Regions from separate parts of the Lysinibacillus sp. KU-BSD001 genome, predicted to be linked through region 2. Evidence: riboswitches for the same ligand, from Rfam matches in the RefSeq annotation. Region 2 holds a riboswitch; each other region holds the start of a gene.
The links. A riboswitch is a leader RNA that binds a small molecule or an ion and turns the genes downstream of it on or off. The one in region 2 is predicted to bind thiamine pyrophosphate.

Region 1: another riboswitch for thiamine pyrophosphate. It lies ahead of thiM (hydroxyethylthiazole kinase); the one in region 2 lies ahead of tenA (thiaminase II).
Region 3: another riboswitch for thiamine pyrophosphate. It lies ahead of AAGS61_RS17005 (thiamine phosphate synthase); the one in region 2 lies ahead of tenA (thiaminase II).
Region 4: another riboswitch for thiamine pyrophosphate. It lies ahead of thiC (phosphomethylpyrimidine synthase ThiC); the one in region 2 lies ahead of tenA (thiaminase II).

Annotation. Positions count from the first base shown of each region.
Region 1 is NZ_JBDQZI010000003.1:216,264-220,436, forward strand. It holds gene pheT (phenylalanine--tRNA ligase subunit beta) at 1-1,942, shown strand, start outside; TPP riboswitch at 2,079-2,187, shown strand; gene thiM (hydroxyethylthiazole kinase) at 2,312-3,061, shown strand; gene thiD (bifunctional hydroxymethylpyrimidine kinase/phosphomethylpyrimidine kinase) at 3,058-3,879, shown strand; gene thiE (thiamine phosphate synthase) at 3,869-4,173, shown strand, end outside.
Region 2 is NZ_JBDQZI010000008.1:101,297-105,469, reverse strand. It holds gene AAGS61_RS13025 (ABC transporter substrate-binding protein) at 1-772, opposite strand, end outside; gene AAGS61_RS13020 (ABC transporter permease) at 789-1,553, opposite strand; gene AAGS61_RS13015 (ABC transporter ATP-binding protein) at 1,540-2,271, opposite strand; gene tenA (thiaminase II) at 2,374-3,048, opposite strand; TPP riboswitch at 3,361-3,451, opposite strand; TPP riboswitch at 3,513-3,620, opposite strand; gene AAGS61_RS13005 (hypothetical protein) at 3,722-3,859, opposite strand; gene AAGS61_RS13000 (LytTR family DNA-binding domain-containing protein) at 3,984-4,173, shown strand, end outside.
Region 3 is NZ_JBDQZI010000014.1:9,263-13,435, reverse strand. It holds gene fabG (3-oxoacyl-[acyl-carrier-protein] reductase) at 1-109, shown strand, start outside; gene phaC (class III poly(R)-hydroxyalkanoic acid synthase subunit PhaC) at 152-1,249, shown strand; gene AAGS61_RS17010 (DUF1284 domain-containing protein) at 1,408-1,824, opposite strand; TPP riboswitch at 2,726-2,835, shown strand; gene AAGS61_RS17005 (thiamine phosphate synthase) at 2,941-3,558, shown strand; gene thiO (glycine oxidase ThiO) at 3,542-4,173, shown strand, end outside.
Region 4 is NZ_JBDQZI010000011.1:2,006-6,178, forward strand. It holds gene AAGS61_RS14860 (HAMP domain-containing sensor histidine kinase) at 1-237, opposite strand, end outside; gene AAGS61_RS14865 (response regulator transcription factor) at 224-916, opposite strand; gene thiC (phosphomethylpyrimidine synthase ThiC) at 1,125-2,900, opposite strand; TPP riboswitch at 3,110-3,224, opposite strand; gene mqo (malate dehydrogenase (quinone)) at 3,514-4,173, opposite strand, start outside.

The DNA of each region.
Region 1 (4,173 bases), on a different contig from region 2:
AGAACTTTTAGGGTTACGCGATACAGTTTTAGAGCTTGGTTTAACACCAAACCGTTCAGATGCGTTATCGATGCTTGGTGTGGCGTATGAAGTAGCAGCCATTCTTTCACAAGAGGTAAAGCTTCCTGAAATTAGCTACACAACATCAACTGAAAAAGCGACAGATAAATTAAAACTACGTGTAGAAGACACAGCAGTGAACCCACTATACGCAGCAAAAGTAGTGAACAATGTAAAAGTAGCAGAGTCACCACTTTGGTTACAACATTATTTAATGGCATCTGGCGTGCGTCCACACAATAACGTAGTAGACATTACGAACTATATTTTAATGGAGTATGGTCAACCACTGCATGCATTCGATTACGACAAGCTAGCAACAGGAGAAATCGTGACACGTCATGCAACAGAAGGCGAAAAAGTGACAACGTTAGATGACCAAGAGCGCACATTAGCAGCACATAACTATGTCATTACAAATGGCAAAGAGCCAGTTGCGGTAGCTGGTGTAATGGGTGGAGCAAACTCAGAAGTATCAGAATCAACAACAACGGTTGTCATTGAGTCAGCTTACTTCGCAGGTTCTTCTGTTCGTCGTACATCAAAAGATCTAGGTTTACGTTCTGATTCATCTGCTCGTTTTGAAAAAGGCGTAGATACAAACCGTGTACTTCCTGCTGCTGAACGCGCAGCACAGTTACTTGCAGAACTTGCAGGCGGTGAAGTGTTAGAAGGAACAGTACTTGTAGATGAATTAGATAAAACACCAGCTCGCGTTGTTGTATCACCTGACTTCGTGAATGCGCGTCTTGGGATGAAGATTTCGCTGGAAGATATGCTATCGATTTTACATCGTCTAAAATTCGATGTAGAAGCGGCAAATGGCATGCTTATTATTGACGTACCAACACGTCGCGGAGATATTAAAATTGAAGAAGATATCGTAGAAGAAATCGCACGTATGTATGGGTACGATGAAATTCCAATTACATTACCAGCATCTGATGTGGTAGGCGGTTTAACAGCATATCAAGGAAAACGTCGTATTGTGCGTAGTGTAATGGAAGGTGCTGGTTTATACCAAGCGGTGACATATTCCCTTACTTCTGCGGAAGCGTCACAAAAATTTGCGTTAAAAGCAGAAGAAACAACAAAGTTATTAATGCCAATTTCAGAAGAGCGTTCTACATTACGCCAAAGCTTAATCCCACACTTAGTGGAAGCAGCTGCATACAATGTGGCACGTCAAATTGATTCGGTTGCATTATATGAAATCGGTTCTGTATTCCTTGGTCAAACAGCGGATGAATTACCACTTGAAGAAGAACATTTAGCGCTTGTTTTAACAGGTAAATGGACGGATCATGCATGGCAAGGTGAAAAGAAAAATGTTGATTTCTTTGTGGCGAAAGGAATCGTTGAAGCAGTAGTGACAAAGCTTGGCTTAACAGATCGCATTTCTTACGTAAAAACTACTATTGATGGCTTACATCCAGGACGTACAGCACATGTGCTACTTGATGGAGAAGTAATCGGTTTAATCGGTCAGTTACACCCAGCAGAACAGAAAAAAGCAGGTGTCAAAGAAACATATGTAGCGGAACTAAACTTACTCGCTATTTTAAGTGCCGCAACAGAAGAATTAGTGTACACACCTGTTCCACGTTTCCCAGCGATGACACGTGATATTGCATTAGAGCTTGACCGTACAATGCCAGCTGGTGAAATCGTAGCTATTATTAAAGGTGCGGGCACAAAACTGTTAAAAGATGTGAAAGTGTTCGACGTTTACGAAGGGGAGAAAATGGCAGCAGGCAAAAAATCAGTTGCTTTCTCTTTAACTTATTTCGACCCAGAACGTACGTTAACAGATGAAGAAGTAGTAGCAGCACATAACAAAGTACTAAAAGCATTAGCTACAGCAGGTGCAGAAGTACGCTAAGACCAGTACGTGTATTTCAGGCATGCTCTTTTACAGGGCATGCCTTTTCAATTGACTGTTTCGTGTAGATGGGGAAACATCACTCAAATGAGGTTGTTATTCTTAAATGAATATATTATCATGAAGACAGATGAATAGTACCCACAGGAGGGGCCGAGGTAGTCGGCTGAGATTGTGCACACAACTGCACTGACTCTTTGAACCTGTAAGTTAGTACTTGCGTAGGAATGTGGATAGAAACCGACTTTCAAGCGATGTCAGGCTCTGTCCTGATATCGTTTTTTCTTTTTCACTCGCGTTAATTTAGTGGAAAGTATCGGTGAATGTTAATGTGATAAAAAACCTAATATGAAAGTGAGATTAAACAATATGAGTTTACAACAGATTCGTGTTAAACAGCCACTTGTATTATGTATGACAAATACAGTAGCAGCTAATTTTACAGCGAATGGTTTATTAGCAGTAGGAGCTTCGCCGCTTATGTCTGAGGCGTTGCAAGATGCAGAGCAATTAGTTGGCATCGCTAATGCGGTACTCCTTAATATTGGGACAGTACATGATGCTTCGTTTCAAGCGATGTTAGCAGCGGGGAAGGCAGCAAACGACAAGGGAATTCCTGTTGTATTAGATCCAGTTGGTGTGGGCGCATCAGATTACCGCCGCCGTGTTGTAGAAAAGATTTTAGAAGATGTAAAAGTGGCTTGTATTCGTTGTAATGTAGGTGAACTAGCGGCACTTGCTGGCGTGCACTGGGAAACAAGAGGTGTTGATAGCGGCGAAGGAGAAATGGATGTTATCGAAGTTGCTCGTTTAATGGCCAAAGCGTACAATACGATTATTTTTGTGACAGGCTATACAGACGTTTTAACAGATGGGGTGCATGTAGTCGAAGTGACAGGTGGACACGAAAAAATTACAAACGTTACAGCAACAGGATGTTTACTCAGTGCATTAACAGCAGCAGCTTGTTCATTGGAAGGGAATCGTCTACAGCAGTTACAAGCGTTAGCAGCTGATTACCAACAAGTAGCTGCACAAGCTTGCCAATACGGGATTGGTACAGTGCAAGTTGAAATATTGAACGCACTCGAACAATTATCAATGGAGGCTAAATCATGAATATTGTTATGACCATTGCCGGCTCAGATTCAGGTGGCGGGGCAGGCATTCAGGCAGATTTAAAAACGTTTCAGGAATTAGGCGTTTTTGGTACGACGGCTATTACCGCACTTACCGCGCAAAATACGCTAGGTGTAGAAGGCATTTCACCTGTAGATTCAGATTTTGTAGTACAACAAATACTGGCGGTTTTTCGTGATATGCCAGTGAAAGCGATTAAAACGGGTATGTTATTTTCAGCTGAAATTATAACGTCCGTTGCCGAAGTATTACGTGAAAAGGATGTACAACTTGTCATTGATCCAGTCATGATTGCTAAAGGTGGTGCAACACTTTTACAACAAGCGGCCATTGAAGCGATGAAAACAACGTTATTGCCACTCGCAACTGTCGTGACACCGAATATTCCAGAAGCCGAAGTGTTAAGTGGTGTGACGATTACAACGTCGGAGGATATCGAAAAAGCGGCACAAGTCATATTTGGCTACGGTGTGCAATGTGTTGTCATGAAAGGTGGCCATTTAGCGGGTGACACTGCGGTTGATACGATTTATTTTGCAGATGGGTCATCATTTGCTATACAAAGTGAACGTATTCAAACGAATCAGACACATGGAACAGGTTGTACATTTTCAGCGGCACTAACCGCCTTTTTAGGGCAGGGATATGACATGAAAACAGCCATTATCGAAGCAAAGAAATTTGTCCAACTAGCAATTCAAAATCCACTGAATATTGGTCACGGACATGGACCGACGAATCATTTTGCGTATAAACAGCAACAGGGGCAAGTCGAGGTGAGAGTCATTGAAGCGTGAACAACTAAGTGTGTACTTTATTATGGGGACACAAAATGCAAAGCATAAACAACCTTTACGTGTATTAGAAGAAGCATTACAAGCAGGTGTGACGATGTTTCAGTTTCGTGAAAAGGGTGACGGGGCATTGACAGGTGAGGCATACGAACAATTTGCGAAGGATTGTCAAGCGCTGTGTCAACAATACAATGTCCCATTTATCGTGAATGACGACGTGGAACTAGCATTGAAACTACAAGCAGATGGTGTACACGTAGGTCAGGAAGATGAAGCAGTAATGACAGTGAAAGAACG
Region 2 (4,173 bases):
CATTTGGATCTTTCTTCACATCCTCATGACCTTTTGTCACAGCTTGCCAAAATTTCGTAATTTGCTCTTTTTTCTGTTCGAACGTCTTCTCACCTGCTACAACTACTAACTCATAGCTATTTGGAACACCATAGTCATCTAATTTTAGTAAATCGATGTTGTAGCCTTCTTTTTCAAGTAATACCATTTCATGATTAATATACGCCCCGACAACAGCATCCACTTGATCCGTTGCTAATGATGGCATTAAGTCCCAACCAACATCCGTCATTTTTACTTGTTGCACATCACCACCATCATTGGCAACCATTGAAGCGACAATCGCTTCACTTACTGTTGTGGATGGATAACCTACTCTTTTTCCTTCTAAATCCTTCGGCGATTGGATCCCACTTTCTTCTTTATACATAATCGCATCTAATGAATGTCTTACTAGTGCTGCCACTGATACAACAGGGATATCCTCAGCACGTGAAACTAATAGTTGTGATTGGTAGCTAATTGCTAAATCCACTTTCCCTGTAGCCGCTAGCTTTAAAGGATCATTTGTATCAGCAGGCATTTGAATTTCCACATCTAAACCTGCATCTTCAAAATAGCCTTTTTCTTTCGCCACATAAATCGCAGAATGCACGGCATTTGGATACCAATCTAACATAATACTAATCTCTTCTAAATCCTTCGTTCCTTGTTCACTATCCTTATCCGAGCAACCCGCCATAATCATGGCGAAACTTGCTAGCAATAATGTCCATACATAAAGTTTCTTCATATTAAAAATGCTCCTTCTACTTGTTTTTCCATCGTAATACACGTTGTTCAATTATAGAAACAATCGTAAATAACACGATTCCTAATACAGTTAAAATGGTAATAGCTGCAAATACACCTTCTGCATTTAAATTACCTGACATTCGTCTACTATAATAGCCGAGCCCTTCACTCGCTCCGAGCCATTCTCCAATCGTTGCACCGACTAAAGCGTAAACAATCGATAGCTTTAATGCTGAAAAGAATGACGGTAGCGCCATTGGAATTTGTAGTTTACAAAAAATATGCCAACGAGTGGCGCCCATTGATCGGAATAAGTCTACATACTCCCGATCTGTCGCCTTTAAACCATCATAAGTACCCACTACGATAGGGAAAAATGAAATTAAAATCGTAACGGCAACCTTACTCCAAATCTCATAACCAAACCAAAGGATAAAGATTGGGGATAAGGCAATGATCGGGATCATTTGCGAAATGAGAACAGCTGGATACAGCATTTTCTCGATCGTTTTAGAATAAAACATACTGACCGCTAGTAAAACACCGCCCACTACTGCAATGACAAACCCGATTGTAAACTCTAATAATGTCACAGGCAAATGCTCTAAAAAAAGCGGGCGCCAATTTTCAATAATCAGCATCAATACACCCGTTGGCGCTGGAATAATAAACGCCGGAACCATGTCAGCACGTACCGCCCACTCAACAGCTAGTAAAATGGTGCAGCTAAACAAAAGAAATAAATAATACGTTTTAAACCAATTTTTAATCGTATTCATGAGCAATCTTTCTCTCTACGTTTTTTCTTAAAGTCACAAATTCCATCTCATGTAACATATCTGGTCGACGTGGGCGTTTTAACGGGACGGGAATCTGTTCAAGTTTTTTGTCTGCATGTAGTAATAAAATACGGTCGCTTAAATAGCAGGCCTCATCTAAATCATGGGTAATAAATAATACCGTTTTATTAAGCTCCTGCCAAATCGACAGTAACCAAGCTTGCATATCCTTTTTCGTAAAAGCATCCAGCGCACCAAAAGGTTCATCCAGTAACAGTACGTCCTCCCCTATTAACAGCGCCCGTAAAAAGGAGACTCTTTGCCTCATGCCACCCGATAATTGCTGGGGAAGCGCATGTTCATATGCTAATAGGCCCGCACGCTCCAGCCATTGTCTTGCCTCTTCCTTCGTATAGCTTTGGTCTTTTTTTACTTCTGATGGCAGCATCATATTGTCCAACACTGTTCGCCACGGCAACAATAAATCACGCTGTGGCATATAGCCTACATCGCCCAGCTTGATGGGGCGCCCATTTATGGTGATTTCCCCCTCATCAGGCTGCAAAAGACCCGTAATTAATTTCAAAATGGTGCTCTTTCCCGTACCACTTTTCCCTATTAATGAAACGAACTCGCCCGATTTGATTTCTACATCCAAATTAGAAATCACTGCCTGTTTATCATAGGAATAGGATACATTTTTCAATACGAGTGTCATCTTCGTTCCACCAACTCCACAACATCAATTCTGCCTGGGCGTCATTGCGTCCGCCAAAGGCTTTCACTTCTTTCAGCTTGTATTTTACACCTGCTAAAAGAATTAGATTGGCCAATCACGTTTGAAATAGTTCATATCCCAAAATAAATACTCATATTTCGATGTAATTTGGAAATGCTTTTCAAGTACAGCTAGCTCTCGTTCTGGCTTCCCATCCGCTAGCTCATCCATTAAATCAATTAACCATTTCGCTCCTTGTGCAAATTCCTCAGAGTCATATGTCTCAATCCATTTTGCATAACGGTTAGATGCTAATTGATCCCCGTATTGCTTTCTTAATAATTTCCCAATTTCCCAATAATCCCATGCACAAGGCAAAAGACTCGCTACAACCTCTGCTAAACTACCATTTTGAGCAACATTTAACATATAATTCGTATAAGCTAAGTTGTCTGGTGTTGGCTTAGTCTGCTCAAGCTCTTCTCGTGTAATACCAAATTCAGCCGCAAATTGACGATGCAACTCCATTTCAAAATGAAGTGTATCATGCAATACTTTAGAAAATTTGTTCATCATGTCTAAATTATGTGCTTTCGTCACACCTACTGCAAATAGCTTCGCGTAATCGATTAAATATACATAATCCTGCTTCATATACTGAATGAATTTTTCCTCCGCTAATGTTCCTTGTCCCAGCTCCTGTACAAATGGGTGCTGATGATTCTTCTCCCAAATCGGTTGCACATTCTCATAAAGCCTATTTGTAAATTTCGTCATTTCAATTCCTCCTAAACTTAATACTATTAGAAAGACACATCTCGCTCAAAATAGGGAGAGGTACTGTCGCATCTTTACGGATATTCATGAAATACTTTGCTGTCTACTAAGAAAAGCGCAAGCGCCCTCTCTAGCCCCGACATGCGTTGGAGAAAGGCTCACAGTGTGCTTGCCACACGAAGAGACTTTCGAAACGTCACGAGGGGCTGGTCCGCTTGCGCTAGACACTCTTTAAACTAGAAAAATTTTATACTTTCTTATCTTTTAAAAAAACCGCTTCCCCATATGGAAAGCGGCTATAAAAAGCATAGAGCTCTTTATTCCCTACTTTCCTACGCTAGCATGAACTAGATCAGGTGCAAAGGGTACAATCTCAGCCAATACGGCGCCCCTAGTAGTGTTATTCGTATAAAATTAAAAAACCCCACTCACAAAGCGATGAGTGGGGAGAATAAGTCCTTCTTATCCTACGACAACCACTTTCCTACGCTAGCGTGAACTAGTACAGGTTCAAAGGGTTTAGAACAATTGTTCAATCTCAGCCTTCAAATAAGACTCCCCTAGTGTGTTCTAATTACTATTTATAACAATAACATGAATTCACTAAAACGCAAGACAAGATTTTTTTGACAATGCTTTCCGCGGATCCATAACTATAAACTTCAACGTCCTATTACCGTCTTCGCCCTTCGCCAAAAGTGCATACTTCTTCACGTTTTAAAAACCAAGTCCCCTTATATTGAAGTCCACCTTCCCTCACTTTCAACCATTGCTTCCCAACAAAAATTAATCCATTTATATACTTTAACATTTATTCCCTCAACCATTCACTATACAATAAATACCACATACAGTCCTTTTTTAACCACTTACGTTTAGGTTGCGAAAAGAGCGTTTATCACCTGCTACACTAGAGACAGAAAGGAGCTTTGCAAATGAAAGTCCAACTAACCGTTCATGAGCAATATAAAGAAATAGAGGTACATGTGTTTACAGATGCTTATACAAATGAAGTAGAGCAGCTCATGAAAACATTAAAGTCCCCCAAAATCTCTATGATCGACGGCTATAATGCTACAGAAATTCGCATGTTGAAATTAGAGGATATTTTCACGATTTATGTGG
Region 3 (4,173 bases), on a different contig from region 2:
TCCACGATTAGGTCAACCAAGTGAAGTGGCAGAAGCCGTTCTATATTTAGTGCAAGCAAGCTTTGTAACCGGCCAAGCAATTAATGTTAATGGTGGATTATACATGTAAATTTTAGCGCGCCAATAGAAACCATTAACTAGGAGGAGTTCCATGATTAACTTAGATACAAAGCCATTTGAGGAATGGATGGATCGTTTTGCTTATTCCATCCCATTTTCAAGTGATATTGAACGATTCAAACGTGTAAGTGCAGTGCTTACGAAGGATGCTGATCCACAAGTTGGTCAAACACCAAAAGAAGTGGTGTGGACAAAAAATAAAGCGAAGCTATACCGCTTCCAGCCAAATGCGAAAAAAACAAATAAAGTGCCGATTTTAATGATTTATGCACTGATCAATAAACCGTATATTTTGGATCTTTATCCGGGTAACAGCCTCATTGAACATTTAACGGAGCAAGGTCATGATGTTTATTTACTAGATTGGGGTACAGCAGGTTACGAAGATCGTCATATGAAGTTAGATGATTATATCGTCGACTATATACCTCGAGCAGTGAAAAAAATATTGAAGATTTCCAATGCGAAAGAAATTACGATGTTTGGATACTGCATGGGCGGTACAATGACGGCTATTTTCACAGCCTTGTATAATGATATCCTGCCAATTCGTAATTTAGTATTAATGACAACGCCAATCGATTTTGAAGATGCCGGTTTATATACGAACTGGTTAGACAAAGATTATTTCCAATTAGATAAACTAGTTGATACATTAGGCAATATTCCATTTGAAATGATTGACTATGGAAATAAATTGCTAAGTCCAGTTTCTAATACATTAGGGACATATATCAATTTAGCGAATCGTGTGGATAATGAAGAGTCGGTTTTAAATTGGAAATTAATGCAAAAATGGTTGAATGATGGCGTGCCTTTCCCAGGTGAAGCATATAGACAATGGATTGGGGACTTTTATCAGGATAATAAATTAATGAATGATGAATTAGAAGTCCGTGGACAACAAGTAAAGCTAGCTAATATTAAAGCGAATCTATTGAATATTTGTGCTCTTCGTGACAATATCGTTTTACCACAACAAATTAAGCCACTGAATGATAAAGTATCAAGCAAAAATAAGACATTGCATGATGTGCAAACAGGTCACGTTTCTGTATGTACAGGTCGTCGTGCAGTAAATGAAATTTATCCTTATATTGAAAAATGGCTTAAGGAAAATTCACTTTAGTCGTTAAAAAAGAGAGCACTCAATCATTTTGTACGCCAAAATGATTGAGTGCTTCTTTTGTCTGTTTACGTATTTTTTTTTGAAAAAATCAAGGGTAGTAACAGGGGAGATTGCTATAGGAAAGCATCATACTACAAGTAAAGAGACGTTTATGCAGTCTATTTCACTTCCCACAACCCGTTTCCTGTAGTAATTCGCTGAACCCCTTCCTCACATACCCCGTAAGAGCGCCAAGAACATGTTTCACAAACGATGCCAATATCACTTGGGATGACATGTTGTTGGACGGAGGATTCAATGTCTTCCCAACTTACAATTTGTCCAATATGAAGACCGAGCTTTTCTAAAATGACAGCATCTCTATCATAAATATTGTCATCTTGACAATGATATTCGCCAGAGTTAGGATACTTTTCGCATAAATGATCAGGGCCTTTAACAAGCTGCACAAGTGTTTTTGGATTAGCTCTCAATGTTTGATGGATGCGCGTCATATTTTCTACGTATTCTTTAGAGTAGCCCATTCCTCGATACCCTAAAAGGCAAAAAAGGTGATGCCCGCGTAGTTTGTACATAATACTTTCCTCCGTATGTAATGATTTTATGTAAACATTATTGTGTTAGTAGTTAACTTATATTTTATCATACTACTCATAATGAGAAAATTCACAAATATATATTTCCATTTGAGTAACCATTGCTTTCCGCTGCGGCACTCGCTTTCCACGGGCGAGACCAAGCCTCCTCGTCGCTCATCCTTCGCTGCTCCTGTCGCTGCGCTTTCGTCGCAAATAAATTTCCTGCGGGGTCTTGAGGCCAACATGATGTTGGTCACAAAGGCGTTGTCACAGGACGTGACGGTTTTAGCCTTTGTTCTTCTATCGCTTTTCCCGTAGGAAGCTTTGCTCTGTAGCGAAAGGCGTATGCCGTCAGCTACACTCTCGTGCCTCCGCTACAAGCAACTATTGTTTCATAAATAATCGGTTGCTAAAAATAAAGAAAGCTGCTCATTCATTACGGTAGAGGCTGGGCAATTATACTTGCAAATAGAAAGAAATTGATTTCTTTTAGAGAAGAGAACTGGTTTTCTAGCATATCGAGAAGTATTCACTTTTGCCGTAGCGCGCCATAGCCACAGGAGCCAAGATTTTCTTTGCGACGAAAGCGCAGCGTCAGGAGCAGGAACAGGAGATCCAAACAGGCCGTGCCTGTTTTAGCTCCTGTGTAGGCTGTGGCAAAGCGCGGAGGCTATGATACATACCTTGTACTATTGACCTGGTATTTTTAGGATGAGTTTTTGCTCATTACGAGATACCTAGATAAGAGAACATAAATATCTATATGAAAAGGGAGAACTTATGCGATTACGACATGAATTGAAGTGGAGATACTTGTAACATATTTGAAAAGCCTTCTTGCTATTTCAACATTTGTGTAATAGAATGATGGTTAAATTCATAATAATTGAATAAATTGAAATTTTACTAGGGGATCCCTTGATAAGGGCTGAGAAGAAAGTAGTTACTTTTAAACCCTCACAACCTGATCAGATTTGTATCTGCGTAGGGAAGTAGAGTGATGTTGGGGTTTTTTGTGTACTTTTTTGTACATGGATCTTATTCAAACAGAACCACTTTCCTTTTCAGGAGAGTGGTTTTTTTTATTTGTAAAAATCGCCAAAAGGAGGGTGCATGTCTAACATGAAGCTGATGGCAGTAACGGATGATTCGCATACAGTGCTGGAACTGGCAAAGAAAATACTCCAAATTCAGCACAACGTCGACTTTATCCAAATACGAGAAAAGACAAAGACAGTAAAAGAAGTCATGACATTGCTTCACTATTTAGACGAGGGTGGTATTGAAAAAGGGAAGCTTATTTTAAATGATCGATTGGATGTTGCATTATGTAGTGGCATTCAAACGGTGCATTTGCCAGAAAAGGGGTTACCTGTACAAAAGGTGAAGGCGTTATTTCCACATATCAAGGTAGGGAAGTCTGTACATGATTATGAAGGCGCACAAGAGGCGGAGCGACAAGGGGCTGACTATGTGTTATATGGTCATTGCTTTGAAACGAATAGCAAAAAAGGAAAGGCTCCGCATGGTCTTGCCCCGATTCTTCAGATGAAAAAATATTTGAAGATTCCTGTCTTTGCAATTGGTGGGATTAAGTTAGACCAAGTACAGGCATTACAACATATACAAGCGGACGGCATTGCTGTGATGTCCGGTATTTTTTCGGCAGAAAATCCATTCGCTGCAGCAAGTCAATTCGATGAGGTGGTCAAATATGAAAACAAGCTATGAAGTAGCCGTCATTGGTGGCGGGATTATTGGAAGTGCCATTGCTTACTATTTAGCAAAAGAGCAAATCGACGTAGCGGTGTTTGAGGAAAGTCAAATCGGCGCAAAAGCGACAAGTGCAGCGGCAGGCATGCTCGGTGCTCATTCGGAGTGTGAAGGGGATGTCAATGTTTTTTTCCCTTTTGCAAGATATAGTCAGTCTCTTTATTCGAAGTTAAAAGAGGAATTATATGCGTTAAGTGGTATCGACTTGGGGTATAGAAAGGGCGGGATTTTAAAGCTTGCCTTTTCTGATCGTGACAAAAAAGAATTAGCGGCCATGTTAGCGCAACCTACTGTTACATGGCTTGAAGCAGAGGAAGTAAGAAAACTAGAACGAGATGTTTCCCCTCATATAGTAGGTGCAGCATATATCCAAGACGATATTAATGTGTTACCGATTGGTGTATGCCAGGCTTTTGCTAAAAGCGCTCAAGTTCTTGGAGCATCCATTTTTGACTATACAAAGGTGCTACACATCCAAAAACAGCATGACAATTTTCTAATTGAAACAACACGAGGACTTGTGGAAGCAAAGCGCGTTGTGATTGCCAGTGGTGCTTGGAGCACTACTTTCTT
Region 4 (4,173 bases), on a different contig from region 2:
TAAAATATATTCTTCACTTTTATATTTACTAATTAATTGTGTGAGGACGGTAGTAAGACTTTGACTTTCATGAGCGAATGCCCAGCTTTCAAAATAATCGTTTTGATATATACTGCTAAAATCGGCCTCATCTACTAATTCCGTGTCGATGATAGCCTTTATTGTCCCTGTGATACAAACGATCGCAAGCACAAATACCAACACTTTCGTAATAAGTGCATGACTAATATTTCTCAACTTTATACCCCACTCCCCAAACGACTTTTAAATATTTCGGCTCTTTCGGATTGATTTCGATTTTTTCTCGAATTTTCCGAATATGAACTGCCACTGTATTTTCTGGATTGATGGCTCTTTCATTCCATACCTTTTCATAAATTTCTTCAATCGTGAAGACTCTCCCCGCATTTGCGGTCAGAAGCTTTAAAATTTTATACTGTACTGGTGTCAAATGAACTTCTTCTTTATCCACGGTAATGATTTTTCGTTCATCATCAATCGTGAGCCCACCTGTTTGATGTACAGCACTGTTCACCTCAAGGCTACCAAATGTCGTATATCTTCTGAGCTGCGATTTCACCCTCGCTACGAGTTCTAGTGGATTAAACGGCTTAGCCATATAATCATCTGCCCCGATATTTAATCCGAGTATTTTGTCATGATCCTCCGATTTCGCAGACAGCATAATTAACGGAATCATATTCTCTTGTCGAATTTTCATCGTCGCCGTAATGCCATCCATTTTCGGCATCATAATATCCATAATAATGAGGTGAATCGTGTGATCGCGAATAACATCAATCGCCTCTACCCCGTTGTACGCTTTGAATATTTGATATCCTTCATTTTCTAAATAAATGCTAATCGCCCTGACAATTTCTTTATCATCATCACAAATCAAAATGTTCAATTCCATTCACTCCTCCATCGCTTCCCGATCATCTAATCACCCCTATAGGATTCGTATAAGGACATGATACTAAGTAAATCTTAACAAACTCACACACCAATTCTTAAGATTTTCTTAGTGTTTTTTCCACGTAATTGTCATTATAGTGAATTAAATGGTTGGTAGCTTCTAAAAAATAAAGAAGCACCTCCGTAGAAGTGCTTCTTTTCGCTAACTATTGATACAATGTGCCACCAGATTGTTTAAACTCTTTGGCTTTTTCCTTTAAACCTTCTTCCACTGCTTTCGTTTCTTTTTCTTTGACGCTATTGCGAATATCATGTGAGATTCTCATGCTGCAAAACTTCGGTCCGCACATCGAACAAAAATGAGCTACTTTTGCGCCTTCCGCTGGCAATGTTTCATCATGATATTCCATTGCTCGTTCAGGATCTAATGATAAATTGAATTGGTCTCGCCAACGGAATTCAAAGCGTGCTTTCGATAAGGCATCATCTCTTTTTTGCGCTCCCGGATGCCCCTTTGCTAAATCGGCAGCATGAGCAGCAATTTTATACGTAATGACGCCTTCACGTACATCGTCTCTATTTGGTAAACCTAAATGTTCCTTCGGTGTCACATAGCAAAGCATCGCCGTACCAAACCAACCAATCATCGCAGCACCAATCGCAGATGTAATATGATCATAACCTGGTGCAATATCTGTCGTCAGCGGTCCTAATGTGTAAAACGGTGCTTCCTCACAAATTTCTAATTGTTTATCCATATTTTCTTTAATAAGATGCATTGGTACATGGCCAGGCCCTTCTACCATCACTTGCACATCATGCTTCCATGCAATTTTTGTTAACTCACCAAGCGTTTCAAGCTCTGCAAATTGCGCTGCATCATTGGCATCATGAATAGAGCCTGGGCGTAAACCATCTCCAAGGGAAAAGGCTACATCGTATGCTTTCATAATGTTACAAATTTCTTCAAAATGCGTATACAGGAAGTTTTCTTGGTGGTGCGCTAAACACCACTGCGCCATAATTGATCCACCACGCGACACAATGCCTGTTAAACGGTTCGCTGTTAATGGAATATAACGAAGCAGCACACCTGCATGAATCGTGAAATAATCCACTCCCTGTTCGGCTTGTTCAATTAACGTATCACGGTAAATTTCCCATGTCAGATTTTCTACGATTCCATTTACTTTTTCAAGAGCTTGATAAATCGGCACAGTCCCCACTGGAACAGCCGCATTACGGATAATCCATTCACGTGTTGTATGAATATTTTTGCCTGTAGACAGATCCATAATCGTATCGGCGCCCCAGCGTGTAGCCCAAATCATTTTTTCTACTTCTTCTTCAATCGAAGAGGAAACCGCAGAATTCCCAATATTGGCGTTCACTTTAACATGAAAATTGCGTCCAATAATCATCGGTTCTAGCTCTGGATGATTAATATTACAAGGAATAATCGCTCGCCCTCTCGCTACCTCACTCCGCACAAATTCAGGGTCCATATTTTCCCTAATCGCAATAAACTCCATCTCTGGCGTAATAATGCCTTTTTTCGCATAATGAAGTTGGGTCACATTTCTCCCTTCCTTTGCCCACAATGGCTGGCGCTTTAAGTTCGGGAAAATGTTTTGCTGAGCACGCGGATCATGTTCATGTTTATAGCCATTGTCTTCTGGCTTTACTTGCCGTCCCTCATACATTTCTACATCTGCTCGTTCCTCAATCCATTTACTTCGAAGAGCCGTTAACCCTTTTGTGATATCGATGGAAATGCGCGGATCCGTATAAGGCCCACTTGTATCATAAACTTGCACGGGTGAATTTTCCTCTTCCCCTACTGTACTAGTCGTTGGGCTTAGTAAAATTTCTCTCATCGGCACTTTTATATCTGGTCTTGAACCAATCACATATACTTTTTTACTCCCCGGAAAATTGGACATAATCGAAATGTTTTCTTTGTTTAATGACGTTGATGACATAAAAAACTCCTCCTTTATATTTATAAAGGACGAGATCTAGATTAACCGAGTAGTAGTGAGGCAAATTAGAAAGGCACAGCGTAACTCAAATAGGTCAAGCTGATGCTACGTTTTGCAGATACTTTCCTATCCGCAAAAAAAGCTGAATCCATTTATGATAAAGATAAACGGACCCAGCTTACGATATGTATATAGACATTTGCACATATACTAAAGATTTCTAACTTCCCTACGCTGGCATGATCCAGATCAGGTCCAAAGGGTCAAGAAACTTCAATGCGTTTCCCTCTCAGCCCAACTCATTGGACTCCCCTAGTTAACACTATTCAATTACTGCCATTGTACATTATTTCCATCTAAAATAAAAGGATACTTTTCAACTATTTCCTGATAAACGCGTTTGGATAGAACTTTCTGTTAATATAGTTTAATCTTTGGGCATAACGATTGACTTTAAACACTAACCTACATGTTTTTGACCGAATACCGCTGCGTTTTGACCGTTTACCATGAGTTTTAAAATGACTTATATAGGTGCACGTTTTGTCAAATAACTGAAAAAAACCTTCAATCTAAAATAGATTGAAGGTTTTTTGTTTTCTATACAAAAGAATTAGCTATGCACTAGCTCTTTTTCGCTTAGTTCAAGTGCCTCTGCTGTTGAAGCATGAATTTCACGTAGAAGCTCTGGGTGATCCATTAATGATAAACCGTAAGAAGGGATCATTTCTTTAATTTTTGGCTCCCACTCTTTCATATTTTGTGGGAAACAACGTTTGATTACTTCCAGCATAACGTGTACGGCAGTAGAAGCACCTGGAGAAGCGCCTAGTAACGCTGCAACTGAACCATCCGCTGCTGTAATAACCTCTGTACCGAATTGAAGCGTTCCTTTACCGCCCGCTTCAGTATCTTTAATAACTTGTACACGTTGACCTGCTACGATAATATCCCAGTCATCTGCTTTCGCATTCGGGATAAAATCACGTAACTCTTCAATACGTTGTTCTTTTGATAACATGAGCTGCTGAATTAAGTACTTTGTTAAAGCCATTTCTTTAACACCCGCCGCTAATAATGTTGTAATATTATGCGGTTTTACAGAAGCGAATAAATCCATATTTGAACCTGTTTTTAGGAACTTCGGTGAGAAGCCTGCAAATGGTCCGAATAATAATGATTTTTTGTTATCGATATAGCGTGTATCAAGGTGAGGAACAGACATTGGTGGTGCACCCACTTTAGCTTTTCCGTATACTTTTGCATTGTGTTG